Regions from separate parts of the Pseudoalteromonas sp. J2K-J599 genome, predicted to be linked through region 1. Evidence: predicted binding sites of a transcription regulator. Region 1 holds the regulator's gene; each other region holds the start of a gene.
The links. Region 1 encodes sigma-54, which starts transcription at its own class of promoters, with help from an activator protein. Its sites were predicted from a motif close to GTTGGCACGNNNNTNGNNT; they were not measured.

Region 1 (7,498 bases):
GATTAGTTAATAATGTACTCAGCGATAAAGCGCCTATAAAGCAGTTATGTTTATCAACAACATATAAATCATCTGTACCCTCTGGTAACTCACCACGCAGTCTAATATAACGAAGTACAACATCGAGTGTTACATCAGGGCGAATGGTCACCGTATCGGTGTTCATTAGCGCACCTGCTGAACGCTCTTGATATGACAGTGCTTGCGTGGCACGTTCACGGTCTTGAATGTCCATCGCGCTAACAACGTCTTTATAGACGGTATCTGGCAGGCTACGTAATACTTCACCTAAGTCATCGTGGCCCATGTCTTCAGTTGCGGCGGCAATGTGCTTAGGTTCCATTTGGGCAATAATGCCTAAACGAACATCTTCAGATAATTCTTCAAGAACATCACCCTGCACATCAGGATCGACCAATTGCCAAAGCAGTCGGCGAATTTTATGCGGTGATGATTCTAATAATAATGCGGTATCACAAGGAGCCGTTTTTGCGAGCATGCGTCTAACTTGAACAAATTGACCACTATTGAGTGACTTCGTCACCTGCTTTAGTTGCTGTAGTGGATAATCTTGTTCAAAAGCTTCTGGCATTGGCGTCCTTTATAAATTGTTATATTACTTTATGGGGGGAGGTGAGTTAACTGGCGTTACTAACCTATTTATTTTATATATCTGTTTTAATTGAAGCACTAGTAATGCGAATATTGTTTTTATAAAACAGATTATTCTTGTTCATTAAAGCGTTGTGCTATTAATTCTCCAACAGCGTGTAAAGCTTGCTCAGAATCAGGGCCTTTACAAACAACTTTAACTTCTTTTCCTTGGCTACTTTCAAGTAACATTAATGCAAGTACGCTATCGCCTGCTGCTTCTTTGTCATCTTGGAATAATGTGATTGTAGCATCAAATTGTACTGCTAATTGCGCAAGCACAGTAGCTGCTCTGGCGTGTAAGCCTAATTTGTTTTTTATTAAAAAGGTATCTTCACAATGCATAACTTACTCTACCTAAGCTGAACAGGTGATTATTCAGCTATATTATTTTTCTTGTTCGCGATGGCGAATTTTTACATTGGGATGTGTCATTGCAAAACTTTCACCGATAGTTTGCGCTAAATACACAGAGCGATGTTGCCCACCTGTACACCCAATAGCAATGGTTAAATAACTGCGGTTATTTCGTTCTAAATGCGGTAACCACGTTTGTACAAATGTTTGAATTTGCCATGTGAATTTTTGCACTATGCTGTGATTAGCTAAATAGTCTTTAACCGGTTGATCTAACCCATTTAAAGGCTTCAACTCTGGTTCCCAGTGTGGATTTGGTAAAAAGCGTGCATCAAATACGTAGTCTGCTTCTTTTGGTATACCGTGTTTAAAACCAAATGATTCAAATGTGACAATCAGTTGCTTATCTTTTTTACCTAAAATCTTTTCACGAATAGATTCAGCGAGTTGATGAACACTTAAATCAGTCGTATCTATCATAAAGTCGGCGCGAGTGGTTAATACATCAAGTAATTCTTTTTCTTTTTTGATGGCTAAATCAAGGGGCAACGAGTCTATTGATAGTGGGTGTAATCTGCGTGTTTCAGAAAAGCGTTTGATCAATGTCTGATCGTCACTATCTAAATAAAATAACGTAGGGTTTGCAAAGCCTGGTAAGTATTCAAGAATATCGTTAAATTCATCTTGTTCTTTAGGTATGTTGCGCACATCTATGCTAACAGCAATTTTATCGTAGCTATCAGACACACTGCGAACTAATGAAGGTAGTAGGTTTACTGGAATATTATCTACGCAATAATAACCTAAATCTTCTACAACGCGCAAAGCAACCGACTTTCCAGAACCGGAACGGCCGCTTATGATAATTAACTCCATTTAACACCCTTTATAAAACTATGATTGATCGACAATAACTTGGTAAAGCTCAGTATCAGATTTTGCACTGCGTAACTGTTTACAAAAATCTTTGTTGTTTAGTTTATCAGCAATGGTTGCTAGAGTCTTTAAGTGCTGCTGGTTATCGCCATCTGGTACGATGAGTGCGACGAAAATATCAACAGGGCGATTATCGATTGCATCAAAGTTTATTGGAGTTTCGCTAACGAGCACTAAAGCCAAAGGCTCTTCTGCACCGCTCATTCTTCCATGAGGAATAGCAATGCCACGTCCTATACCTGTACTACCTAATTTCTCTCTGCTCATTAAAGCATTAAGAATATCTTGTTGCGGTAAATACGGAAGTTTGTCGTGAGCAAGTTCGCTAATGAACTCTAAAATTCTTTTTTTGCTATTAAAAAGGACCGCAGCTTTGCTGCAGTCCTGGCATATAAGTGAACTTAATTTCATCATATTAGTGTCGAGCAAGCTTCTCTTTGTGTTTGATTACTTGGCGATCGAGCTTGTCGATCAACGAGTCAATAGCGGCATACATATCTTGATGTTCTGTAGAGGCAAATAGCTCAGCACCGCTTACGTGTATTGTGGCTTCTGCTTTTTGATTTAATTTTTCTACATCGAGAATGACATGAACATTATTAATATGATCAGAGTGTCTTTCAAGCTTCGCAAATTTAGTATTAATATAGTCTCTTAGTGAATCGGTTAATTCTACGTGACGACCAGTTAAGTTTAGTTGCATAAGCATTACCCTCTTAGTTTAGCGTCTTAAATCAGACTTTTACGCTGATTTGACGGTGGAATAGCAAGAGATTCGCGGTATTTTGCGATTGTACGTCTCGCTACTTTAATTCCTTGCTCAGCCAATATATCCGCTATTTTGCTATCACTCAATGGTTTTGCTGAGTTTTCTGCTGCGATTAATTTTCGGATAAGCGCACGTATTGCTGTAGATGAACATTCACCACCGTTTTCAGTACTTACATGGCTTGAGAAAAAATATTTAAGCTCAAATATACCACGGGGTGTATGCATGTACTTTTGAGTAGTTACGCGAGAAATTGTCGATTCGTGCATTTCTACCATTTCAGCAACATCATTTAAAACCATTGGTTTCATGGCTTCAGGGCCATGTTCAAAAAAGCCTTGTTGTTGCTTAACAATACAATTAGTAACTTTTAATAGCGTGTCGTTTCTACTTTCTAAGCTTTTAATAAACCATTTAGCTTCTTGTAAATGTGAGCGAATAAACTGGCTGTCGCCACTTGATTTTACAGTGCGAGACATTGCTGCGTATTGGCTATTAACACGAATTTTAGGCATGCTATCTGGGTTTAATTCGACAACCCAGCGGCCTTTAATTTTTTTAACTGACACATCAGGAATAACATACTCAGATTCTTCCCTTACAATAGTATCTGCAGGTTTTGGGTTGAGAGTATGTATTAGTGTCATTACTTCTTTAAGCTCTTCTTCTTTAAGCTTTGTTTTTTTCATTAATGTACGATAGTCGCGAGCTGCTAATAGATCAATATGCTCGGTTAAAATCATTTTCGTTTCATTAATGTAAGGTGTTTCTTTATCAAATTGATTAAGCTGAATACACAAACACTCTTGTAAACTACGTGCAGCAATACCAACAGGATCAAACAGTTGGATGCGTTTTAATACCGCTTCAATTTCATCAAGTTCAACTTCGTTATCATCTTCGTTTTCTTGATTAAAGCTTTCTAAAATCTCTTCGCAGCTTAGTGTTAAAATACCTGAATCATCGACGGCCTCTACAATCGCAATAGCGATGGCTTCATCGGTAGGGCTAAATGGCGTTAGTTGTAATTGCCACATTAAATACTCATGCAGCGTTTCAGTAGAGGCGCCTTGGTATATTGATTCGTCTTCAGGCATTGGACCTGATGAGGCTGCAGGAGCGGCACTCATGTACTCATCCCAACTGACATCCATAGCCATGTCGTCACTTAGCGTGTCTTTTGCAAGTGCTTCACCAGTATCTTGTTCGTATTCGCTCGGAGCATCATCAGCAGATGCGCTAACAGTTATGTCATCGGTATCAGCTTTTTGCTCGTTTTTACCAGCAGCGTCTTCGGAATAGTCTGCCTCTTCAACCTCTAATAGTGGATTACTGTCGAGAGCTTCTTGTATTTCTTGCTGGAGATCCAATGTACTGAGTTGCAACAAACGAATAGCTTGTTGCAACTGTGGAGTCATTGTAAGTTGCTGGCCCATGCGCAGCTGTAGTGATTGCCTCATGTATCTCTAACAATCCTTTTATGTTGTTATAATTAATACTAGCAGATGCTTAAAGACATGGCGTAAATGTTACAGCCTAAATTGCTCGCCTAAGTAAACATCGCGTACTGTTTTATCATTTAATACGTGTTCTGGAGTACCTGATGCAATCAGCTCCCCATGAGAAACAATGTAGGCTTTTTCACAAACATCAAGGGTCTCTCTTACGTTATGGTCGGTAATTAATACACCAATCCCACGATTTTTAAGATGTTCTATTATTTTCTTTATATCTAATACCGAAATAGGGTCAACACCGGCAAACGGTTCATCCAGTAATATAAATTTAGGATCTGCTGCCAGCGCTCGTGCTATTTCTACACGACGACGTTCTCCCCCCGATAATGCCATACCTTGGCTATCACGAATGTGTTGTATGCTAAATTCATCTAATAAGTTATTGAGCGTGTCTTCTCTGGCTTGTTTATTTAGTTCTTTGCGCGTTTCTAAAATGGCCATTAAGTTTTGATAAACAGTCAGCTTTCTAAAAATCGATGACTCTTGTGGTAAGTAGCCTATGCCTAATCTAGCACGACTATGCATAGGTAAAAGAGTAATATCGTTATCATCAATAGATATTTTACCTTTGTCGCTAGGAACAAGCCCTACAATCATATAAAAAGTCGTTGTTTTACCAGCACCGTTAGGGCCAAGTAAGCCAACTATACTGCCAGCTTGTACTTCAAGGCCGACGTTTTTTACAACTTCACGACCTTTATAGCTTTTTGCCAATAGTTCTGCTTTTAATGTGCTCATGGTTGACCTTTATCGCCTTTTTTACTTTTTTTAGTTTCGATCGGTACTAAAATTGTGTGAACGCGGTCAGTTGAGTTTTCATCTTTTTCGGCACTGATGAGCTGCTGCTCTATGTCGTAGGTAATGCTTTTAGCATTTATTTTTTGTCCGGCTTGCGATACTTGTGCATTACCAACAAGCGTTAAAAAACGCTTAGATACATCATAACGTACTTCGTCAGCACTGGCGCTCATAGTCGTGCCGTCTGATTGCTTTTCTTCAAAGTGCGCAGGGCTACCTGTGGCAATTAATAATTGTTTATTATCACCAAGTTCATCACGTTTGTGTACTTCGAGGCGATCGGCTGTAATGCGGCGATTACCGTGAATAATCTCAACGTTTTTCTCAAAAATACCCACATTAGCTTTCAATTGACCTTCTTGCTTGTCGGCACTTATTGAAATTTGATTGGCAGCAGGTTGCGTGTTTTGCTCTGCAGCACTACTATTAAACGCTAGTATAAGTGTAGGAATTATAAATGATTTTAATATTTTATTGGTCATAATATATGGTTCGCGTATGGTTAATTAGTTTTATCACTTCGGTTTTCAAGTCGGCTTCTAGGCCTTTACCGGTGATTTTTAAATTGGGTCCAGTGATAATGACGGGTTGCTCCGAACGCATTGTTAATAACTTTATATCAACCTGAATATTATCAGCATTGATTTTGTCTATCATGGCGTTATCGGTTAAATTTTTGGCAACCACATTACCTTCTAAAATTAATTGTTTATCTTCATATAATGTTGCTTCGTCTGCATTTATTTGCCACGTTTGTTGCTCGTTATATAAAGTAAAAATGGGTTTTTCAAAAAACGTGAAACCTAATTGCTGGTATAGCTCCATTTTAGCCGCAGTGACTTTGTGGCTAATTTTACCTTGCTCATCATAGGCTGTCTGTTTGAGCTCAATAGCTATGTAATCAGGCTTAGCAACAACTTCAGGCTCAGCCTGAGGCACAATATTTGTTTGTGTAAAATAAGGGTACCAAAGCCAAACCATACAGCTAATGAATAAAACGCTTAATATTATGCGCGCTGCATTCATGAACTAGTGCCTTGTGTAGTCAATGCTTTACCATTTTCAAGCATGAGCAAATCGGTGAGTTCTCTCACAGCGCCAAAACCACCAGGCATTTGCGTTACATAATGTGACAAACGCTTAATAAGAGGGTGGGCATCATTTACTGCAACGGCAAAGCCTACTAACTCCATAACAGGCATGTCAGGACCGTCATCACCAATATAAGCAATTTGTTCATCGCTAAGGTTGAGTTTATCTTTTAATTCTTGATAGGCAATGAGCTTATTTTCTTGGCCTTGATAAATATGCTGTACGGTTAAGCTGCTCATACGTTGTTGTACTATCTGTGAATGACGACCAGTAATAACAGCTACTTCAAAGCCACTGTTTATAAGTGCTTTAATGCCAAAACCATCTTTTGTATTAAATGCTTTTAGCTCTTCACCTTGATTGCCAAGGTAAATACGGCCATCAGAAAATACACCATCAATATCGCATATAAGTAGTTTTACTTTTTTAGCGCGTGCTTTTGCATCATCGCTCAGCGGTTGATAGAGTTCTTCAAATTGCATTTATAACACTCCTGCTTTTAATAGGTCTTGCATATTTAATGCGCCAATAGGTTGGTTTTTCTCATTGACGACGATTAGGCCATTTATACGTTTACGTTCCATAATATTGAGCGCTTCAGCGGCTAAAATATCTTGCGTAGCTGTAGTGCATAACTTAGTCATAACAACATCTATTTGTGTTGTATGAATATCAATTCTTTGTTCTAAAATGCGACGTAAGTCACCATCGGTAAATAACCCTACGAGTTGCTGATTTTCATCAACAATGGCTGTCATACCTAATCCTTTAGCTGACATTTCTATTAGAGCATCTTTAACTGTTTGTGAAACATCAATAATAGGTGTATTTGCGCCGCTGTGCATAACATCTTTTAAAGTAAGTAATAAGCGCTTGCCTAAACTACCACCTGGGTGAGATAGCGCGAAGTCATCAGCTGTAAAGCCGCGAGCTTCTAATAATGCAACTGCCATGGCATCGCCCATCGCAAGCGTTGCAGTGGTACTTGATGTAGGGGCTAGACCCAATGAACAAGCTTCTTTTTCTACTTTAATGCACACATGTACATTAGCAAGGGTTGCCATAGTTGATTGTGTATTGCCAGTCATCGCTATCATTTTGGCACCAAGTCGTTTTAAAACCGGAATGATATTTAAAACTTCGCTGGTTTCCCCTGAATTAGAAATAAGCATTACCACGTCATTTTTAGTGATCATACCTAAATCACCATGACTTGCTTCACCAGGGTGAACAAAAAACGCTGGGCTGCCAGTACTTGCAAGGGTTGCCGCTATTTTATTGCCAATATGGCCTGATTTTCCCATGCCAATAACAATAATACGGCCTTCACAGTCGTACATTAATTGGCACGCGTTATGAAAATTTTCATCTACATATT
Region 2 (7,498 bases), 410 kb from region 1:
TGGCGAAGGGGGACCTGTTATTTTACCCGTCCCAGTCGAAAAAATAGGGTTTAGTCAAGATGGCGCTATTCAAGTACGACCACAAGGCGCTCCCGCTAACTTTTTAGAAGAAATAGATACGCTTAGAGTGGTAGAAGCAAATAGCTCACAGCTCGAAAAAGGTAACGATGGTTTATTTAGACCAAAAGCAAATGTAACAGTAGATACCTCTGCCAATGTAAAAGTTTTAAGTGGTTCGCTTGAAATGTCGAATGTGAATCCTGTTCACGAAATGGTCGACATGATAAGCCACCAGCGCCAATTTGAATTACAAGTGAAATTAATGAAAACAGCTGAAGAAATTGACGAGCGTCAAGATCAGTTATTACGCATAGTTTAACTTTAAAGTGAGGACACGATTATGAATCCAGCATTGTGGATCAGTAAAACTGGGCTAGACGCTCAACAAACCGATATATCGGTTATTTCAAATAACTTAGCGAATGCGAGTACCGTAGGTTACAAAAAAAGCCGCGCTATATTTGAAGATTTACTTTATCAAAATATTAATCAACCAGGTGGTCGTTCATCGCAAGATACCGAAATGCCGTCGGGTTTAATGTTAGGTGCGGGTGCTAAAGTTGTAGCTAACCAAAAAGAGTTTACGCAAGGCAACATGTTGACCACCGAAAACTCACTAGATTGGATGATTTCTGGTGAAGGCTTTTTTGAAGTACTGCAACCAGATGGCAATATTGCTTACTCGCGCAATGGTCAGTTTACTACCGATGGCGATGGACGAATTGTTACATCGGGCGCTGGTTACGTTATTCAGCCAGAAATGAATGTACCTGATGACGCGCAATCAATTACGGTTTCGCAAGACGGCGAAGTATCTGTACGTGTTGCAGGGCAAGCCGATAACGTTGTAATTGGTCAGCTAACAATTAGTGACTTTATTAATCCATCAGGCCTTGAGCCAATTGGTCAAAACCTTTATACCGAAACCGCTGTAAGTGGTGCACCGGTACAAGGTAACCCGGGTGTTGAAGGGTTAGGGAGCATTATTCAAGGCTCACTTGAAACTTCAAACGTAAATGTAACTGAAGAGCTCGTAAACCTAATTGAAACTCAGCGTATTTACGAAATGAACTCAAAAGTAATTTCGGCCGTTGACGAAATGATGAGTTACATCAATCAACAGCTTTAATAGAGTAGGGGGAATTATGCGTAATATTATTTTATTTGCAGCGGGCACATTATTTTTAAGTGGCTGTATGTCTACGCAAAATAGTGAAGTAGTGCAGGACGACCCTTACTACGCTCCTATGTACCCCGAGCCTATTTTAGAGCCGCTGGTAGCCACAGGTTCATTGTTTAATACTCATACATCAAACGACTTATATTCTGATAAAAAAGCGCTACGTACTGGCGATATAATCACGGTTAAGTTGCAAGAGTCTACTCAAGCAACAAAAGCCGCTAAAACAGAAACAGACAAAGAAACTGACGCAAGCTTAGACCCAGTGATTGGCTTAGGTGGCCTACCTGTCAATATAGGTGGCGATAGCATTCAGTTTGGTATTGGCAGCGATTCGTCGTTTACAGGCGATTCAAAGTCAAACCAGTCAAACAGCTTAGTGGGCGATATTTCGGTTAATGTAATGCGCGTTTTACCTAACGGTAATTTAGTTATACGCGGTGAAAAATGGCTAACGCTTAATACCGGCGAAGAGTTTATTCGTTTAGAAGGGCTCGTACGCCCTCAAGACGTAAGTGCCGATAATACGGTGGAATCAAACCGTATTGCTAATGCACGTATTCAATACTCAGGTAAAGGGCAAACGCAAGAAGCGCAAAGTCCTGGTTGGCTTACACGTTTCTTTAGCAGTTCGCTGTTTCCATTTTAGAGGGTAACAACATGAATAGCCTTAAAGCTTTATGTTTAGTTGTGTTATTAGGTTGGCATTTTACTGCCAGTGCTGAGCGCATAAAAGATGTGTCTATGGTTGAAGGCGTACGCTCTAACCAGCTAGTTGGTTATGGCTTAGTGGTTGGTTTACCGGGCACTGGCGAGCAAAACTCATACACACAACAAAGTTTTAGAGGCATGTTGAACAGCTTTGGTATTACGCTACCTTCAACTCAAAGTCCTAAAATTAAAAATGTTGCCGCTGTGGCGGTGCATGCAGAACTACCTGCATTTAGAAAGCCTGGGCAAGCAATCGATATTACGGTTTCTTCTATTGGTAGTGCAGGCAGCTTACGTGGCGGTACTTTACTACAAACTTTTTTAAAAGGTGTAGACGGTAACGTGTACGCAATTGCACAAGGTAGTTTAATTGTCGGTGGCTTAGGCGCACAAGGCCTTGATGGTAGTAGAGTTGTAATTAACACCCCTACAGTTGGTCGTATACCAAATGGCGCTACAGTTGAGCGCGCCGTGGAAAGCCCATTTATGCAAGGCGATTACATTACTTTTAATTTAAACCGCCCAGACTTTACAACGGCAAAACGCCTAGAAAAAACAATTAATGACTTAGTTGGCCCAAATAGCGCACAGGCAATTGATTCTGTTTCTATTCGTGTTATAGCTCCACGCGATGCATCCCAACGTGTATCGTACTTATCGACACTCGAAAACTTAGAATTTAAGCCAGCTGATATGGCCGCTAAAATTATAGTTAACTCGCGCACTGGTACAATTGTCATTGGTAAAAACGTTAAGCTTCAGCCTGCCGCTATAACTCACGGTGGCTTAACAGTAACAATTGCAGAACAACAAAACGTGTCACAACCAAACCCGCTAGCAAACGGTGATACTGTTGTCACGCAGCAGAGCATTATTGATGTAAATCAAGATGACTCGCGCGCCTTTGTATTTAATCCAGGTGTAAGCCTTGACGATTTAGTTCGCGCAATTAACGAAGTAGGCGCAGCGCCTGGTGATCTAATGGCTATTTTAGAAGCACTAAAAGAAGCCGGCGCAATTAACGGACAGTTAGTTGTTATATAAATAACTCAAGCCAATAAATAACGTATTACTTAAGCCCTATATTTTTGAAACAAGATATAGGGCTTTTTATTTACAGCAACTTAAGTTTATTATTTTTATCTTCCTTGTTTTATCGGTAGTGGCTCAATTTTTGCATTTTTAACTGCATTATTCATTTTGTGTCAAAAAGCCGATGGAAACTAATCACCTCGATAAACAAAACTTTTTTGATTTAGGCAACTTAGATTCACTTCGTAAAGAAGCCTTAACCAGTGGCGATGCATCAACTGATGCCTCTAAAGCTGCGCTCAAAAAAGCGGCCGCACAATTTGAAGCTATTTTTACGCAAATGCTGCTCAAAGGAATGCGCAAAGCCAACGAAGCATTTGAAGACAAAGACAGCCCATTTAATTCAAGTGGCGTAAAGTTTTTTGAAGAAATGCACGACCAGCAACTTTCAACAGAGCTTTCTTCAAATGGCTCGTTAGGCCTTGCCGATTTAATTGTTCAGCAGTTATCGCCTGAGTCTAAAAACTTTATGCCAGGCTCGGTGCTTAGAACAACCAACGATATCTTTAGCGATACACAAGTGGGATCTGCTCTTCCTCATGAGCAAAAAAATAAGCAATCCGATCTTATCGTTAATAACACTAAAGCCGATATTGCTGAGCCTAAAGTCGATACTGCAGGGTCTAAAACCGATAGCCCAACATTTAAAAATGCAGAAGAGTTTGTAAGTTCAGTGTGGGAACACGCTAAAACTGCAGCGCAAAAAATTGGTTTAAACCCAGCTGTAATGGTTGCACAAGCGGCACTTGAAACCGGTTGGGGTAAACACATTATTAATAAAAGTGACGGTGGCAGCTCAAACAACTTATTTAATATTAAGTCAGATAAAAGTTGGGAAGGCGACAAAGCAAGCAAAGTAACGCTTGAGTTTGAGCAAGGTACACCCGTTAAAAAACAAGCCAGCTTTAGAGCCTACGATTCAATTAAAGATAGCGTGAACGACTTCGTTGATTTTTTAACGCAAAACCCACGCTACAAAGAAGCATTACAAAATACAGCAAAACCAAATGACTTTTTAGATTCATTACAAAAAGCAGGTTATGCAACCGATCCAAATTATGCCAGCAAAATAAAAAAAGTGCTCAATAGCAGTCAGCTAAAAGACAATGCGGCAAACGTGATCCGCCAAGGAGTAGAGTAACATGTCGTTTAATTTATTAAACATTGCCAGTTCTGGGGTTAGAGCAAGCTCGGAGCTACTGCAAACGACAAGTAAAAATATCGCCAATGTCAATACCGAAGGCTATGTGCGCGAGCGTACAGAGTTTACTACTATGGTTGATAACCAAGTAGGGCGAGGCGAAACATACCGATTATTAAACGAGTTTGCTCAGTCACAGCTAAATCGTGACACCTCTAATAAATCGTTTTTCGATCAGTTTATTACTGAGGCTAATCGAGTTGATACTATTTTTTCTGAAGAGTCGAATAATCTATCAACGGGTATTAACTCTTTATTTAATAATGTACAAGAAGCACTAAATCAGCCGTCGTCTACTGTTGCTCGCTCATTAGTAATGACAGATGCGCAAAGTTTAATTGATCAAATGGATAGGCTTTCGGGCATCGTGCTTGATCAAAAAAGTATAGTAAACGAGCAGCTCGAAATTTTTTCAGATGAAGCAAACTCACTCATTCAAAGTATTAGTACGCTAAATCAAAATATTGCAGCAGTTAATGGCACTAATAACGCCGCAGATGCGAGCTCTACCTATAACGAACGCGATAAAGCAATACGCGACTTATCAGAGCTAATAGACATAGAAACGCTTGATGGTCCAAATGGCGAAAAACTCGTTTTTATGGGCACAGGCGAAGCAGTGGTTATGCAAAATGGCGCATTTAACTTATTTTCGATGACAGGGGATCCTGATCCTAACTTTAAAGAATTCACGCTTGACGTTAATGGTGGCAAAGCAGTGCCGCTTGAAGTTGATGTAAGTAAGCTTAAAGGAAAAATTGGCGGCTTACTTGCTTTTAGAGATGACATATTAGTCCCTGCGCAAAACCAAATTGGCCAAATGGGCTTAGCGATAGCTGATGCATTTAACGAACAAAACAAATTGGGTATGGATGCAACAGGTCAGCTAGGGGGTAATATTTTTAATATTCCTACCGTTGGCGCTTATGCGTATCAAGCTAACACAGGTACAGCCGGTATGACTGCAACGGTAGAGCCAGGTAAGGGCAGTGAACTCCCTGCCAGTGACTTTATTATTACTTATACAGCTAATGCTAATGAAGTAAGTATTCAGCCTATAGATAACAAAGGCGATCCGTTAGGGCAGCCTTCACTTGCTGATATATCGACAGGTGTTATTGATTCATCGACTATAACCTCAGGCGAATCATTTGGTCTTCAAGTAAATGTATCTGGGGCAGGTGTTGAAGGCGATCAGTTTCAAATAAAGCTTAATTCAGATGCTGCTTCAAGTATTACACTTGCAACAGGGCGCGCAGAAGATTTAGCACTAGCATCGCCAATCCGTACTGCTAACGATTTAAATAATATAGGCACCGCTACTATTTCAGCGGGAGAAGTAACAAGTGTTACCTCCGGTGGATTTACTTCAACACCAAGCTTAACAAACGGTGAAATAACGCTTGTTAAAACAGGTAATGCTAACGAATATCAAATTACTGATAATAGCGGAACGAGTACTTTTACTATTACGCCTCCTGCAAAAGGAATGTTATCGCAAGCGGGTGCTCCATTTGATACCTACGGATTCGATTTTGATATAGAAGGTACACCAGCAACAGGCGACACCTTTACACTTGAGTTTAACGAAGGCGGCTTTGATGATAACCGTAATGGTTTAAAATTAGCTGATTTACAAAATGGTGAGTTAGTCCGTTTAAATGTAGAAACAACAGCAACGGCCGACAACCATAAAACCTTTAACCAAGCTTATTCAGGATTAGTGAGTGATATAGGTGTTATAACTGGCCAAGCGATCACAAGTGGGGCTGCATTTGACGCTCTAGCACAGCAATCTGAGGCATGGTACGAGTCGTTATCTGGAGTAAACCTAGATGAAGAGGCCGCAAATTTACTGCGTTTTCAACAATCATATTCAGCATCAGCACAAGTTTTAGCAGCAGCTCAAGAAATTTTTGACACCTTATTAAATGCGGCGAGGTAATTATGCGTTTATCAAATAATCTAATGTACCAAAACAACATAAATAAAATACTCGACAACCAACAAGGTGTTGCAAATGCTCAAGAGCGAGTAAATACTAGGCAAAAGTATTTATCTACCTCAGAAGCGCCAGCTGCTATTTCGCAAGCTATGCTGTATTCAAATAAAATACAAACTAATGAGCAATACACTAAAAATATCGATCAGCTAAATGGCCGCCTAGAAACTGAAGAAAGCGTATTACAAAGCATAAATAGTAATATACAACAAGCGCAAGAGCTCACTATTCAGGCTGGTAATGGTGTTTACACCAAAGACGATTTAAAATCGATTGCATCAGAACTTAGTGGCATTCAACAAACGTTAGCTAACTTAATGAACACCCGATCAGAAGACGGTAAATTTATATTTTCAGGATACCAAGACAGCACGCAGCCGTATCAGTTTGATTCTGTAGCGGGTGAGTACACCTATAATGGCGACCAAGGCCAGCACCAAATAACTATAGCTGAAGGTGTATCAATTAAGGCGAGTGATAACGGCTTTGATACGTTTGAAAAAACTAACGCGCGATTAAATGTAGAATCTAACACGGCAAGTGTTTCAGGCTCTATTACAGCGGCAAGTGTATATGTTGACGGCCAAGCTGAGTTTGACAAATTTCATCAAGCAAATTACAACGCAGACCCAACAGCTCTAGCAACTGCAAATACATATAGTGTATTAGTAAGCCCAGGTGCTACAGCAACAGATCCACAAACCTACGAAATATACCGAGATGGCGCTGCACTAACCCCCGCAGTAACAGGTGAAGTTACTGATGAGCCTATCGATTTTGCCGGTATGAAAATTGAATTTGAAGGCACAGCACCAGGTCAACTCGATTTTAGCCTTGAAAAGCCAGGCAAAGAAAACGTACTCAATACACTGCAAGCACTTATTACCGGCCTTAACGATGGCACACTTGAAGGTGATGACTTTCAGCAAGTGCTTGCTGATGGCCTAGTGCAATTACAAAACGCCAGTGAGCAAGTGGTATTTACCCAATCAAGTTTAGGCGGACGTATGAACGCGCTTGAAAGAGTAAGCGATTCAAACTTAGCACTCGATATTCAAAATAAAAGTAATCGCTCTAACTTAGTTGAAGTTGATATGGCAGAAGCTATTAGCGAACTAACCAAACAAGAAACGGCACTGCAAGCATCGCAAGCCACTTTTGGCCGTTTAACTAACCTCTCGTTATTCGATTACTTATAAGCAGATTATAAGCAGAAATACCTTGCCGCTTTACCTACTTTAAAGCGGCAATA
Region 3 (7,498 bases), 880 kb from region 1:
GGTCCTAAGGTTGACTACACTAAACAACTAAACGAACTTGAGCGTGAAAGGCTTCTATCTGGCTTACAGGCAGAGCTTCGCAGTAATAACCATAAACTAACAATACTTGATCGTAATAAAGAGCGTGCTGAATACAAACAACAAGAGCGGTTAAATCATATCTTAGCCATTGATGATAAAAAGCGTATTACTAAAGACATTGCTAAAAAACTAAAAATAATTAATAAAACATATAAGAAAAACGTATCGGCTGTGACTAAACAAATTAAAATTCTCGAAAAAAAGATAGCTCAATTCCAATAAGTTACTCTTAGTTAGTAAGTAACATTTATCTTGGTTTTAAACTTAAAATAACATACCCTTAACACAATAGAGTATAAACTCTAGGGACTTTTAAGGAGTGCAAATGCAACCTCGCCATATTGCTGAATTAATTTTAACGGGTTTTAAAAGGCACTATCAGTTATTTCAAAAAACAACAGCCAAAGCCCCTCTTGCCTTTGCAAAAAAAGATTGGCAAGCAATTAATGATATCAGCCGTTTGCGTATCAGCTATTATGATGATCGTGTTAACGAAACCACGCAAGCGTTAAAAAAAGAAACCCCAACCGAACAACTCGATGAAAGCCTATGGCTTGAGGTTAAAAAGATATATCAGCATTTTTTATGTTTTCATCCCCAAGCAGAGCTCGCCGAAACTTTTTATAACTCTGTATTTTGCCGGCTGTACCATAGGCGCTATTTTCATAATGACTTTATATTTGTAGAAGCAACCTTAAAAGATGCTCCTTCAGTGCCTGTAGAAGCAGAATATAGAACATACTTTCCTGTAGTTGATGGCCTCAAACCAACAATAAAACGCATTATTAGTCATTTTGATTTTAAGGCCCCATTTGTAAATTTAGAGCGTGATATCCGCCTCCTTGTTAAAGCTTTTTATAAACAAGCCCCCGATACACATCACCAACCTTGGCAAATGCGCTTTGATATTTTACACACACCTTTTTATCGTAATAAAGCAGCCTATATTGTTGGTCGTGTTGTTTCAAAAAGTGGGGTTCAGCCCTTCATAATCGCTGTATTACACGATGAAGATAACGGATTATATTTAGATGCACTTTTAACTAAGTCATCTCAAATGCGTGTTATTTTTGGCTTTGCCCGCGCCTACTTTATGGTAGAGACTCACGCACCTTCAGCACTTGTTCGGTTTTTAAATCAACTTATGCCAAACAAAACACTTGCTGAGCTCTATAACGCAGTGGGTTTTCATAAGCAGGGTAAAACTGAGTTTTACCGAGAGTTTTTAAATCATTTATCTCACTCTAGTGATGAGTTTACAATTGCACCGGGGACTCCCGGTATGGTGATGATGGTATTTACCCTCCCCTCATTTGGCTATGTTTTTAAAGTAATAAAAGACAAATTTGGTGAGAGTAAACCCTTTGGCCGTGATACCGTATTAAAGCGTTATCAACTGGTAAAAAATCATGATCGCGTTGGCAGAATGGCCGATACCATAGAGTATTCTAACGTCGTATTTCCTTTAGCGCGTTTTGATAGTAATTTACTTGCGCAATTACATAAAACAATTGGCTCATCAATGATAATTGAGGGCGATTGGTTGATCATCAAGCATTTGTATATTGAACGGCGCATGACACCTCTTAACTTGTTTTTAGAAAATGCTGATGAAGAAAGTGTCGCCGACGCGATTGAAGAATATGGGCAAGCCCTAAAAGAAATGATTGCTGTTAATATATTCCCTGGTGATATGCTCTTAAAAAACTTTGGTGTAAGTAAGCACAAACGTATTATTTTTTACGATTACGATGAAGTTCAATACCTAACCGATATGAACTTTAGAGCATTACCAAAAGCAAAGAGCTATGACGACTATTTAATGGATGAACAAAGTTACTCTGTTGCACCACAGGACGTATTTCCTGAGCAACTTTGTACATTTGTAATGCCAAACCCTATGTATAAAAAGTTTTTACTCAGCACTCATCCTGAGCTTATAGATGTTAGCTTTTGGAAGCAGGCACAACAAAATATAAAAAATGGTCAGGTAAGTCATATTTACCCATACCCGACAGCACAGCGCTTTATTCACCACTGGTAAGCGCTAAAGGACACACACAATGAATATAAGTAAAATAGATTTAAATTTACTCGTTTACCTCGATACATTGCTGCGAGAATGCAACGTAACACGCGCTGCTAATCAATTGAGTATAACGCAACCTGCAATGAGTAATGGCCTTAAACGTCTTCGTAACTTATTTAACGACCCTATTTTAGTTCGTACCAGCGATGGTATGGTGCCTACCGAGCGTGCTTTGGAGTTACAACCCGTTATTCGTGGCATATTAATGACCCTTGAAGAAACTCTAGCTCCTAATCGAGAATTTGAGGCAAGCCAAAGTAAGCGTGTGTTTAGAATAATGGCCAGTGATTACGCTGCAAGTACATTAGCACCAAAGCTTTTAAGTAAATTGCACGAAGAAGCCCCCGATACTACTTTAGATATACTCACACCAAGTGATGTCACCTTTCATGATGTAGAAAACGGTAAAGTAGATATGGCAATCAACCGTTTTGAAAACTTACCGCAGTCTTTTCATCATAAACGTATTTGGAAAGATAGTTTTTGCTGCTTAGTAAAAGCCGATAACCCTATAATTGAAAACTTTAGCCTCGACAGCTATTTAAAAGCACGCCATATATGGGTGAGTAAAACAGGTTTTGGTGTAGGTGTGGGCATGGACCCTAAAGATGTGCAAAAACTTGGCTGGGTTGACGAAGCACTTGCTCACTTTGGTAAGCATCGTAATATTGCCACTTTTACGCGTAACTACCATGTAGCAATTCATTTAGCTAAAGAGAAAAATTTGATTGCGACCCTTCCTTCAAAAGCCGCAAATATATATTTAGATGATCCGGGGCTTAAAATTTTAGAGCCACCATTTCCAATTCCTCCTTTTGAGCTTGATATGATTTGGAGCCCACTGTTACATCGCGATGCGAGTCACATTTGGTTACGTCAAAAAGTAGCTGAAGTAGCTGAAGAGCTAAAATAACTTTATTACACAATATAATGTAAAAATTGCTAGGTTAATTTTTTGCCTGTTAACTTAGCACCCTACTGAGATGAAATTAATTCAATAAAATCAAATAACTACATAACCATTGAAACGTGGAACATACATTGCTTTTATTAAATTGAACTATACATTCATTTAATTAAAGAGGTCATTATGAACACCCATCAAGGATCAGAAGTAAATCATATTACTGACATCATTCAAGTTATGAACAGCGGCATCGATTTTTATCAAAAAGCACAGGAAAAAATTGAAGACCCTGCTATTGGTGCACTTTTTCAGCGTATGATAGATGCCCGAAAAGTGAGTGTTGAGCGCTTGCAGCCATATGCAATTAATGAAAAAGGCGAACGCGAAGATGGCTCATCTTTCGCAGTTGAAGCACGACGTGCGTACACAGCCCTATTGACTACTTTCACCTCTCACAACGACAGCACGTATGTAAAAGAGCTTGAAGAGGTAGAAGATAAAACCCTTGAAGAAATTAAAGCAGCAATGGATAAACCGCAACCAGCTGACTGCGAAGCTGCACTGGCTAAAACATTATTAACAATGCAAAGCTGCCATGCAGAAATGAGCCGTATGCAAAAAAATTAAGTCAATTATAATATGGCTTAGTTATTTCAACTAAGCCATATTTAAATTAATTTTCTAAGGTCATAGCTAAAGCTGCATATTGCCTGAACCAAGTGATGTTGCTCACTGCATGCCTCATAATATTATTTGAACGATTTATGATTGAAGGTTCAAACTTAGATAATTCACGCCAATCATATGAGAATGCAATTTGTTCACCTTTACTGCTAATACCTTCTCCGGTTACAAATTGTGGAATAGGACCTGGACCAATGGCAATGCGTTCAACCGCTGTTTTAGCTAAGCAATTCATAATATCTAAGTTGTTAAAATACCCCTCTTCATCAGCTACAACAAATAAGCCAACATCAATATGTCCATGATTAATATCTTCATATTTCTCGTATGATGGACCTCGACGATCCCAATTATAATTCCATGTACACGTGCCATCATCTTGGTACTCTAAATTTTCAGTAAAAAAATCTATAATACCCATTATTTTTGATTTATAAAAATCAGGTCTATCACTCCATTTATCTAAATACAGCATCGCTGTTGCCATTGTCAGGTTATGATTATGGGCTAAAGGATTACTATATAAACCAGAATCACCATAGTTATCGTTGTAAAGGTTCACGTAGTAAAAACTTCCTTTAATCGAAGAGTTTTTACTAACGCTATACGAGCTGTCATGGCTGTCTACTATCTTTTGGGCGGCTAATATAGAAATGTCCGCAAAGTTATAATAATCAGATAATTTTTGAGTTTTTATTATATCAACTATACGCATAACACCGTTTAAAATCATACCATCCGTCAAAACAGTTATACTCGAATCAGAGAGTGATCTTTCCCAGCCGGGGGCAATTTCATCTCTTTCATTTAAGAATAATTTAGGTGCCCGCTTATAGCTATTTGTTGCTGAAAATCCATTTGTACTTCTCACCAAATCCGTATCACTAAGCATTTTGTTAGCTAACTCAATAGCCATATCTAAATACTTGAGCTTATTGGTTACATTATAGAAATGCAGATAAGTACGTAACCAATAATACCCATTCCAAGCATATTCATTGCCTGTATTAGACTCATTATTAATCATTGGATTGCCCGGATACTTTGCAAATATCAGTTCAGCTAAACTTGAAACATTATCTACATCAGAAACTTTAGGGTTAGGAACGTCTAAACCGCTTATTAAATCAGCAGATGTAATGTTATGTAATTCAAAGAATGAGTCCTGGTTTGCGGAGATAAGTTGCGGCTCCCCTCTGTCACTTATGCCAAAATTACGGCTATTTTCAATGTTATTCAGGTCTATTAAGCCTAGTCCCTGAAGAGCTCCCTCAGAAAATTTATTTGACCTCCTAAATAACCAATTAAATGATACATCAGTAGGAACAATAAAGTCTTTTTTAACTGAAACACTTTTTAATCCGTCTGAAGCTATTAGCTCTCCATTTTTTACTGTAACTTCTAAAAAACGTGTTTGATAAAAGTTTAACTTATTCCAGACGCCGGGGTATTTGTCTCCAAATTTCATTTGTATACTTGACTGATTAAATAGTAAAAATTCTTTTGTATTTGAGTTAGAAAGTAAATAGGTTTTCTTGGAAGGGTCATTGGGTGTTTCCCCAAGCCACACTACAATTTTGAATGGACCGGTGGGCTGCCAAACATCAAAGCTAGCAAAGCTATTGACGCCGTTAAACTTTATAGCGGTATCAGCAAAAACAGTTTTAATACTAAACGAAAATATTAGTAAAAGGGTAAGTATTAATTTGATCTTCATCATACTCACACGATCTCCAAGTGAGATGGCATGACGCTTTACTGCACACAATATATATGTATGAGGCGGTCCCGCTATCATAGGCTGAGCCCTTAGACCGGAGACTTTGCGTCTTCACCTTTCAGTGAATTTGCCGAAATTAATGTTAATAAACTTATCCGACATGTTTAAAAAACAATCAGAACAAGTGAAATTCTAACCCTTTAGTACTTAATGTCAACTAAAGAAAACCATAAATCATTAGTAAAAAGCAATTCACTTCTATATTAGTAAGTTACAAAACCAAAAAAAGGGCCTTACGGCCCTTTGAGTTAAATAACAAAAGGGAGGTTATTAATTAAAAACGGTATTCTGCACCTACGTAGTAGTAAGCACCGTTAAATCCAAATGGAGCCGAACGACGTGAGTAGTCAAACACACCTGAGCTACTTATTACTGTGTTGCCACTAGCATCCACAATAGTACCTGAGCGAGAGTTACCTATTTCATTTTTATCTGGGTAAACATCGAACAAGTTATTTGCACCAATATTTACTGATAAATCTTCAGTAACGAAGTAGTTAACTTTAACGTCAGTTAAAATTTCTGCACCATACGTTTGACGACCGCCATCTTCTACTGTGTATTCACCAAAACGATTAAGTGACAGGTTAACAGTCCAATCATCACGTTGATAAAGTGCACTTAAGTTAATACGGTCCTCTGGTTGCCACTCTTCTATAATAGAGATGTCTTCAGCTGAGAATATATCTTCTACTTTTACCGTCTCAAGGCTTGAGCCAGCAGGAGAAAATAACGATACAACATCTGTTTTGGTAAAGTTAGCTGCAAGTGTAAAATCAAGCGTGCCGCCTAAACCTTCAGTGTTCCACGTTGCTACAAAATCAACACCACGAGTTTCTGTATCAGCACCATTTAAGAAAAACTGCCCTACGCCAGCACCTGCACTATTTAGTGCTGCATCAAGGCTTGTAGATAACCCTTTACCTAAGCGATCACTAATTACAATACGGTCGTCAATATCAATCGAGTAGTAATCAACGGTTACATTAATATTATCGGTAACGTTATACACAATACCTAAACTACGGTTTTGTGATTTTTCTTCTTTAAGTTTTGGAATACCTAAACTTTGCGCAAGTGTTGAATCATTTCTAAATGTACCAACTTCTTCTGCAACTAAATTCCCATTAGTATCAACAACAAATTGTGTGCTTACGTTATTAAAGTAAAGCTGCTGCATTGAAGGCGCTCTAAATCCTGAGCTTAATGCACCACGTAATGAAATATCGTCGGTAATAGACCAGTTACCAGCAAGTTTAAAGTTTACTGTATCGCCAAAACCTTTGTAGTTATCGTAGCGAAGTGCACCAGATAAAATCACATCTTCAATTACATAAGATTCTGCATCTACATAAAATGAAATTACATCACGTGACTCATCCACTGAAGACGCAGGTGATGAACCACCAAAACCTTGTGAACCACCCGATGCATCTTCAGAGCCAACACCGCCACTTAAACCGCTGTAAATACTTACACCATTTAATGTGTCGTAATCGCGGTACGCATATTCATTACCTTCTAAAATACGGTATTCGTCAGTACGTATTTCAGCACCCATTGCTAACGAATAATCATCAAAGTTTTGCGTAAAATCAATATTGATTGTTTGCAGTGATAATTCCATGCCGTAAGCGTACGCTTCACGTGGAATAGTTGTACGAATATCAGCTGCACTTAAGCCTTGGTCATAACGTAAAAAGTTAGCGTATGAGGCATTGATAGTGTCACTTGTAGTGTAATCAATGCTGTTCTCACCATAGGTGTAAGATAAATCAAGGCTTGCATCGTTATCAAATTCAGTTTTATAACCAAAGTTGTACGAGATATCGTCGATAGTTGTGTTGATTTTTGGTAAGAAACCTAGCGGAATCGTCGCATCGTTATCTTGTAGAACTGGGTTACCACCTGCATTTGCATTATGACGGAAAAATGCAGCCGACTCATTTTCACGTGT
Region 4 (7,498 bases), 1.2 Mb from region 1:
TTGAAGAGCTGTTACTGTAAACAAAAAGTGCTGAACAAGAAACCATTAAGAGGCGAAGAAATTAAGAACAAAAAAAAGCGCAGTAAACTGCGCTTAATGGTTAATCTATTTTAAATTACATTTTTAGCCAACAAGTGCTAATAAAATACCCGCAGCAACTGCACTACCAAGTACACCCGCTACGTTGGGTCCCATTGCATGCATAAGTAAAAAGTTATGTGGGTTACTTTCAAGGCCAACTTTATTAACTACTCGTGCCGCCATTGGCACAGCCGATACACCTGCCGCCCCAATTAATGGATTTATAGGCGTTTTAGATATTCGGTTAAGTCCTTTTGCCATAAATACGCCAGATGCCGTACCAATTGCAAAAGCCAGTGCGCCAAGCACTAAAATACCAATCGTCTCAACAGTTAAAAACTTATCTGCAGCAAGCTTTGAACCTACAGCTAAGCCTAAAAATATAGTTGTAACATTGATGATTTCGTTTTGAGCACTGTTACTTAATCTATCAACAACACCCGACTCCCGCATTAAGTTACCTAAACAAAACATACCTACCAGCGGTATAGCAGCCGGTAAAAACATAGCCGTTAAACTAAGCACCATAAGTGGAAAAATAATCTTTTCCTTTTTAGATACTTTGCGAAGCTCTGGCATTTTTATTTTACGTTCTTCTGGGGTTGTTAGTGCACGCATTATTGGCGGCTGAATAATTGGCACAAGTGCCATATATGAATACGCAGCTACTGCTATTGCGCCTAGTAAATCAGGTGCCAGTTTTGATGCTAAAAATATTGCTGTTGGCCCATCGGCACCACCTATAATGGCTATAGCCGATGCGTCCTGTAGAGTAAATTCAAAACCTGGCACATAGTTAAGTAATATAGCGCCAAACAATGTAGCAAAAATACCAAACTGTGCAGCCGCACCTAATAACAACATACGTGGGTTTGCAATAAGTGCGCTAAAGTCGGTCAGCGCCCCTACTCCCATAAATATCAACAGCGGAAAAATCCCCGTATCAATACCCACATAATAAACGTAGTACAAAAGCCCACCTGGATCTGACAAACCTGCCACTGGTACATTTGTTAAAATTGCACCAAAACCAATAGGTAGTAATAATAGTGGTTCAAAGCCTTTAGCTATCGCTAAAAACAGTAATAAACACCCTACCGCAATCATTATTAACGATGGGATTGTAAAGTTAGCAATGCCTGTCGCATTCCAGAGGTTTAAAATACCTTCCATCCTCTATTTACTCCTAAGCTAATGCAATCATAGCGTCGCCGGTAGTTACAGCATCGCCTTCACTAACTAACACTTCAGCAATTGTTCCGGTATGCGTAGCGCGTATTTCAGTTTCCATTTTCATGGCTTCCATAATAATCACTACATCGCCTTCGTTAACAACTTGCCCAGCTTTTACTTTAATCTTAAAAATATTACCGGCTAGAGGCGCGTTAAGTGTTTCACCTGATGCAACCGAGGCAGACTGAGGAATGTGCTCAGAGTCTTTTAATGTTACTTCCTTAAGTTCACCACCTTGCGCTACTACTACGTCATAAACTTTACCATCTACTTTTACGCTGTATTGCTCAGCCTTCACTTTGTTATTATTGGAAACTGATTTAGAAGGTGCTTTACTGCTTTTATCTTCAACAGAAGGTACTGGCTCAAATGCATCTGGGTTGTTGCGGTTTTTAATAAACTTCAAACCAACTTGTGGGAATAATGCATAAGTTAATACGTCATCAATTTGATCATCAGCAAGTGTTAAACCTTGCTCTTGTGCTTCTTTTAATAACTCACCTTCAAGCGTTGCAAGCTCAGGTGCAATGTTATCAGCAGGGCGACAAGTAATAACTTCCGCTCCATCAAGCACGCGCTCTTGTAGCTCTTTATTCATTGGTGCTGGTGTTAAGCCATATTCACCTTTTAATACGCCAGCAGTTTCTTTAGTAATTGTTTTATAACGCTCACCCGTTAGCACATTAAGTACCGCTTGAGTGCCAACAATTTGCGACGTTGGTGTTACTAAAGGTAAAAAGCCAAGATCTTCACGTACACGTGGGATCTCAAGTAAAACCTCATTAAGCTTATCGGCTGCGCCTTGCTCTTTAAGTTGGTTTTCCATGTTTGTAAGCATGCCACCAGGTACTTGAGCTAATAAAATGCGCCCATCAACCCCTTTTAAGCTACCTTCAAATGCCGCATATTTTTTACGTACATCTCTAAAGTAAGCAGCAATTTCTTCTAGGTGGTTTAAATCAAGCTCAGTATCACGCTCAGTCCCTTCAACTATCGATACAATAGTTTCAGTTGCGGAATGTCCATAAGTCATACTCATTGATGAAATAGCGGTATCGAGCATATCAATACCAGCATCAATTGCTTTTTGGTAAGTAGCAGTACTTAAACCTGTTGTAGCGTGGCACTGCATAGCAATTGGAATAGATACAGCTTCTTTAAGTGCTTTAATTAGTTTTTCAGCATCGTACGGCTTTAATAAACCCGCCATATCTTTAATACAAATTGAGTGACAACCCATATCTTCAAGCTGCTTTGCAAGAGTTAGCCACATATCAAGTGTATGAACTGGGCTAACTGTGTACGAAATAGTACCTTGAGCGTGAGCGCCTACTTTTACAGCCGCTTTAATAGCTGTTTCTAGATTGCGAACATCGTTCATTGCATCAAATATACGAAATACATCAACGCCATTTTTATGTGCACGTTCTACAAACTTTTCAACTACGTCATCAGCGTAATGGCGGTAACCTAATAAGTTTTGACCGCGTAATAGCATTTGCTGTTTAGTATTAGGCATCGCTTTTTTAAGTGCACGAATACGCTCCCAAGGATCTTCGCCTAAATAACGAATACACGAGTCAAATGTAGCACCGCCCCACGATTCAATAGACCAATAACCCGCATCGTCTAATTTGCTAGCAATCGGTAGCATATCGTCTAGGCGCATACGCGTTGCTAATAATGATTGGTGAGCATCGCGTAATACCAATTCTGTTAATTTTAATTTAGCCATGTGTGTGCCCCTTATTTATTATTTGATTTGTACTGAGCAATGGCAGCACTAATAGCAGCGATGTGCTCATTAGGCACACCTTGAGATTTAAAAGATGGTGATTTAACTGGTGTCGCCACGTCAGGTTCGCTAAAGCGCGTCACCAAATTAGACATAAGCGTTACTGCACCAATTAATATCGACAGAAATACAAACACCCCAACCATGCCAGTAAGCATTAAGTTACCAGCCGTTGTGAGTAGAGCACCTATATCCATTTTTCTCCCCTTGAAACCCATATCGAAAATAAAAAATCGATTTAATTAAATATTTATTCACTGGATAATAACAAAACTAATCGCTTTGTCTACATCTTGTAAATTGGTAAAACCAATTAAACAATAAACAACATAACACTCAATTAATTTACATGCTATAACTCAGCAATCACGCGCTCTACAATACATACAAGAAATAACGACTATAGCTAATAGTTATATGGAAGTTGTTAATTAACTATCAAGCTAAGTAAAAATAAACACTAATTCTTAATATAAAATGCAAAGCCACACACCACTTGTTAATTGGTCTTACCAAAATAAGTCTATTTAGTGAACATTTAGCAGTTATTTGCAACAGTGTGAATAACTTACATAACAAAGCGTAAAAGTTACTAACCAACTAATAACTAGAATAACAGCAAAAAACCATAAGCAATTGATATTTATACAAAATAAACTTTGGCATATAACTGGCATTAGTTATTATGAGCAAATTTGATAACCAAGGAGAAAACAATGTTACGCTGGACAATTACATTTTTAGTTATTGCTTTAATCGCTGCAGTGTTAGGTTTTGGTGGCATCGCAGGTGCCGCAGCTGGTATAGCAAAAATTATATTTTTTATCTTTTTAGTACTTTTAGTGATTTCATTAGTTTCAGGTGCACTACGTGGTAAATCACCCAGGTAGATAAAGCATTCAACTGACAAACACTAAAATTTAATTAATACTTACAAGGAATTACACTATGAACTCTACAACTTTAAAAGCAGCACTAATCGCAGTATTTGCAGGTTTTTTCATGATGGGTTGTGAAGACAACCATGCAGAAGATGCTGGCGAACGTATCGACGAAGCAGTAACTGACGTGCAAAACTCTGTTGAAGATGCATGTGAAAATGTTAAAGAAGGCGTGAACGCTGAAGAAACTAACTGTTAATTCTTCTTGTACCGCTAAAAAAACGGCTTTCGAGCCGTTTTTTTGTGCCAGTAATAAAATCACTAACTATAAAGCTGCTCATTTAGCAGTTAGCTTGTTAAAATAAAAAAAACGATATTTAAAGCAAGGCAAAATGGCATTCACAACCACCTACACATTAGATAAATCCTACTTTTACGAGTGTTTTGATGAGTCACTCCCTTATAGTAAGCGTGCAAAACCTAAATACTTTTTACTTGTGTTGTTAGTTGCGCTTGGTTTATTTGGCATTTATGTTTTAGACGATCATTACTTAGGATCGTTCATGATCATGTTAGCGGTACTCGAGTGCGTCGCTTTTTACTATCGCAGACCATGGTGGGTAACCAGACAAATGCTCAGCAGAGCATCAGGCTCTGAGGTAACACTTACCTTTGACGAAGAAGGTATTAAATCTTCTAATCATTACAAAAGCTATCAATTAGAATGGCAAAATATAAGCGAAGTAATAGACACCCAGCAAGGTATTATTATTAAAAATAAAAGTGGTATGCAGTACATATCAAAACAAATACTTAATCCTGAAACACTCGCTTTTATAAACAAAAAAGCCACTCAGTGAGTGGCTTTTAGTCTAGTTGAGTTAATTACTCAACTACGTATACGTGTTGATTAAGCATTGCCCGGATTAGGGTTCGACTTTTCAGCTTGTATGCGCATGTAAATCTCTTCACGATGCACTGATACGTCTTTTGGTGCATTAACACCGATTCGAACTTGATTTCCTTTAACACCTAGAACAGTAACTGTTACTTCGTCACCAATCATTAGGGTTTCACCTACTCTACGAGTTAGTATTAGCATTCTCTTGCTCCCATGTTCCAATAAAAATTATAAGATTCCGCTTAAACATACTAATGAAAATTAGACTGAAAAGTAAGTAAAAACTCGCAATCTATCCATTTTCTGTTAAAAATGCCTTGTGTAATGCACGAACAGCCAACTCTAAGTACTTTTCATCTATTAAAACTGAAATTTTAATCTCTGAAGTCGAGACTAAAACCACATTAATATTTTCCTGCGCTAATGCATCAAAAAATAAACTAGCGACACCAGAATGTGATTTCATACCCATGCCAACAGCAGAAACTTTAGCTACTGCTTGCAATCCGCTTATATTTTGAGCACTGAGCTGAGCTTGATCTTCACTCAATAATTCAAGTGCTTGCAGATAATCATTCGAGTGCACAGTAAAAGCATAGTCTATTTTTTCAAAGTTATGATTAACTTGATTAATCATATCTATTTCGATGCCATTTTCGGCAAAAAGTTTCAATATTTTTGAAAGATATTGCGTGCCCGTTGGCACACCTTGTACCTTAATTAAACATTCGTCACGATTAAACGCAATCCCCGATACAACCTTGCTTGGCATATCGTTCTCCTCAAAACTTATTAATGTACCTTCATCGGGATTAAAGCTCGAAAGCACCCTAAGTGGCACATTATGTTTTCCTGCGGCTTCTACTGAGCGAATATGCAAAACTTTCGCCCCTAAACTTGCCAGCTCTAGCATTTCGGCAAAGGTAACTTGGCTCATTCTGCGCGCGTTAGGTTCAACACGAGGATCTGTAGTATATACGCCGTCAACGTCTGTATAGATCTGGCATTCGTCAGCTTTTATAGCCGCTGCTATTTCTACAGCCGATGTATCGGTGCCGCCGCGCCCAAGCGTTGTAATATTGCCCTCAACATCACGCCCCTGAAACCCAGCAATAATAGCAATACGATTATGCTCAAGCTCATGCTTCAAACGCGTAGCAGCAACCTCTGCAATACGAGCTTTACCAAACATGTTATCGGTTAAAATATTGACTTGATCGGCTAATAGGCTCACAGCAGAGTGGCCACGTTTTATAATGGCCATAGCAAGTAGTGATACAGAAACCTGCTCTCCGGTGCTAATAAGTACATCTAGTTCACGGCTACTCGGGCGAGTATCAATTTGTTTGGCGAGATTAATTAAGCGGTTGGTTTCTCCCGACATAGCCGAGAGCACCACAACCACTTGATGTCCTTGTTGTCTGGTTTTTACAACAAGGTCGGCGACCGCTTCAATTCGCTCTATTGAGCCGACCGAAGTGCCACCGAATTTTTGAACAATAAGCGCCACTTAGGCTTAAGTACGCTCAGTTAACCAAGCTGTAACGCTATCTAGTGCAGCAGCAAGGTTTTGTGGCTCACTACCACCGGCTTGTGCCATATCTGGACGACCGCCACCTTTTCCACCTACTTGGCCTGCCATGTGGTTAACTAACTCACCGGCTTTTACTTTGCCTGTTAAGTCTTTAGTTACACCAGCAATTAGGCTTACTTTGTCGCCACTGGCAACACCGAGGGCAATAACACCTGAGCCAATTTTGTTTTTAAGGTCATCAACCATACCGCGCAGTGCTTTAGATTCAGTACCTTCAACATTTGCTACAAGTAGCTTAACGCCGTTAATTTCAACAATCGAATCAAGTAAAGATGCACCCGCTGCACTTGCTAACTTATCGTTAAGTTGCGCAATTTGCTTTTCAAGACCTTTAGACTTTTCAAGTAACGCGGTTACTTTTTCAAGTACCGATGCGCTATCGCCTTTAACTAAAGCAGCTACATCATGTAATTGTTGCTCTTGCTCGCTAACATAAGCAACTGCATCAGCACCAGTTACCGCTTCAATACGGCGAACGCCTGCTGCAATACCGCTTTCAGATACTATTTTGAATAAACCAATATCGCCTGCGCGCTCAACGTGAGTACCACCACAAAGCTCAATAGAGTAGTCGCCAATAGTAACTACACGCACTTCGTCATCATACTTTTCGCCAAACAACGCCATAGCACCTTTCGCTTTAGCATCATCAATAGCCATAAGCTCAGTATTAAGTGCAAAGTTACGACGAATTTCGTCATTAACTACACGCTCAATTTCACGTAGCTCATCTTTAGTAACCGCTTCAAAGTGCGAAAAGTCAAAACGTAAACGATCAGGCTGAACAAGTGAGCCTTTTTGGCCTACATGGTCGCCTAATAATTGGCGTAGTGCTTCGTGTAAAATGTGTGTAGCTGTGTGGTTTTTCTTAATGCTATCGCGGCGTGCATTATCAATAGTCGCATCCACTTTATCGTTAACACCAATGCGACCTTGCACAGTACCGTGGTGAGCAAAAGCATTACCAAGTTTAGTGGTATTAGTAACATTAAATTCGCCACCAGCAACTGTAA

Region 2: flgJ (flagellar assembly peptidoglycan hydrolase FlgJ) is a predicted target of sigma-54. The motif match lies at 3,113-3,131, and genes of this name have one in related genera.
Region 3: AC5NT5_RS06855 (ferritin-like domain-containing protein) is a predicted target of sigma-54. The motif match lies at 3,199-3,217, and genes of this name have one in related genera.
Region 4: AC5NT5_RS14120 (DUF1328 domain-containing protein) is a predicted target of sigma-54. The motif match lies at 3,768-3,786, and genes of this name have one in related genera.

What each region holds. Positions count from the first base shown of each region.
Region 1 covers NZ_CM200271.1:628,962-636,459, forward strand. The annotation lists gene mgtE (magnesium transporter) at 1-592, opposite strand, end outside; gene AC5NT5_RS02780 (HPr family phosphocarrier protein) at 724-996, opposite strand; gene rapZ (RNase adapter RapZ) at 1,039-1,884, opposite strand; gene ptsN (PTS IIA-like nitrogen regulatory protein PtsN) at 1,903-2,355, opposite strand; gene hpf (ribosome hibernation promoting factor) at 2,360-2,647, opposite strand; gene AC5NT5_RS02800 (RNA polymerase factor sigma-54) at 2,674-4,173, opposite strand; gene lptB (LPS export ABC transporter ATP-binding protein) at 4,243-4,968, opposite strand; gene lptA (lipopolysaccharide transport periplasmic protein LptA) at 4,965-5,510, opposite strand; gene lptC (LPS export ABC transporter periplasmic protein LptC) at 5,500-6,054, opposite strand; gene kdsC (3-deoxy-manno-octulosonate-8-phosphatase KdsC) at 6,051-6,602, opposite strand; gene AC5NT5_RS02825 (KpsF/GutQ family sugar-phosphate isomerase) at 6,603-7,498, opposite strand, start outside.
Region 2 covers NZ_CM200271.1:1,039,391-1,046,888, forward strand. The annotation lists gene AC5NT5_RS04705 (flagellar basal-body rod protein FlgF) at 1-379, shown strand, start outside; gene flgG (flagellar basal-body rod protein FlgG) at 401-1,189, shown strand; gene flgH (flagellar basal body L-ring protein FlgH) at 1,206-1,889, shown strand; gene AC5NT5_RS04720 (flagellar basal body P-ring protein FlgI) at 1,901-2,995, shown strand; gene flgJ (flagellar assembly peptidoglycan hydrolase FlgJ) at 3,168-4,184, shown strand; gene flgK (flagellar hook-associated protein FlgK) at 4,186-6,189, shown strand; gene flgL (flagellar hook-associated protein FlgL) at 6,192-7,445, shown strand.
Region 3 covers NZ_CM200271.1:1,504,146-1,511,643, reverse strand. The annotation lists gene AC5NT5_RS06870 (DUF4124 domain-containing protein) at 1-303, shown strand, start outside; gene aceK (bifunctional isocitrate dehydrogenase kinase/phosphatase) at 407-2,125, shown strand; gene AC5NT5_RS06860 (LysR family transcriptional regulator) at 2,145-3,083, shown strand; gene AC5NT5_RS06855 (ferritin-like domain-containing protein) at 3,261-3,704, shown strand; gene AC5NT5_RS06850 (hypothetical protein) at 3,751-5,481, opposite strand; cyclic di-GMP riboswitch class I at 5,540-5,623, opposite strand; gene AC5NT5_RS06845 (TonB-dependent receptor plug domain-containing protein) at 5,816-7,498, opposite strand, start outside.
Region 4 covers NZ_CM200271.1:3,138,440-3,145,937, forward strand. The annotation lists gene AC5NT5_RS14105 (sodium ion-translocating decarboxylase subunit beta) at 124-1,254, opposite strand; gene oadA (sodium-extruding oxaloacetate decarboxylase subunit alpha) at 1,268-3,049, opposite strand; gene AC5NT5_RS14115 (OadG family protein) at 3,061-3,306, opposite strand; gene AC5NT5_RS14120 (DUF1328 domain-containing protein) at 3,826-3,999, shown strand; gene AC5NT5_RS14125 (hypothetical protein) at 4,058-4,249, shown strand; gene AC5NT5_RS14130 (YcxB family protein) at 4,383-4,850, shown strand; gene csrA (carbon storage regulator CsrA) at 4,901-5,092, opposite strand; gene AC5NT5_RS14140 (aspartate kinase) at 5,184-6,401, opposite strand; gene alaS (alanine--tRNA ligase) at 6,408-7,498, opposite strand, start outside.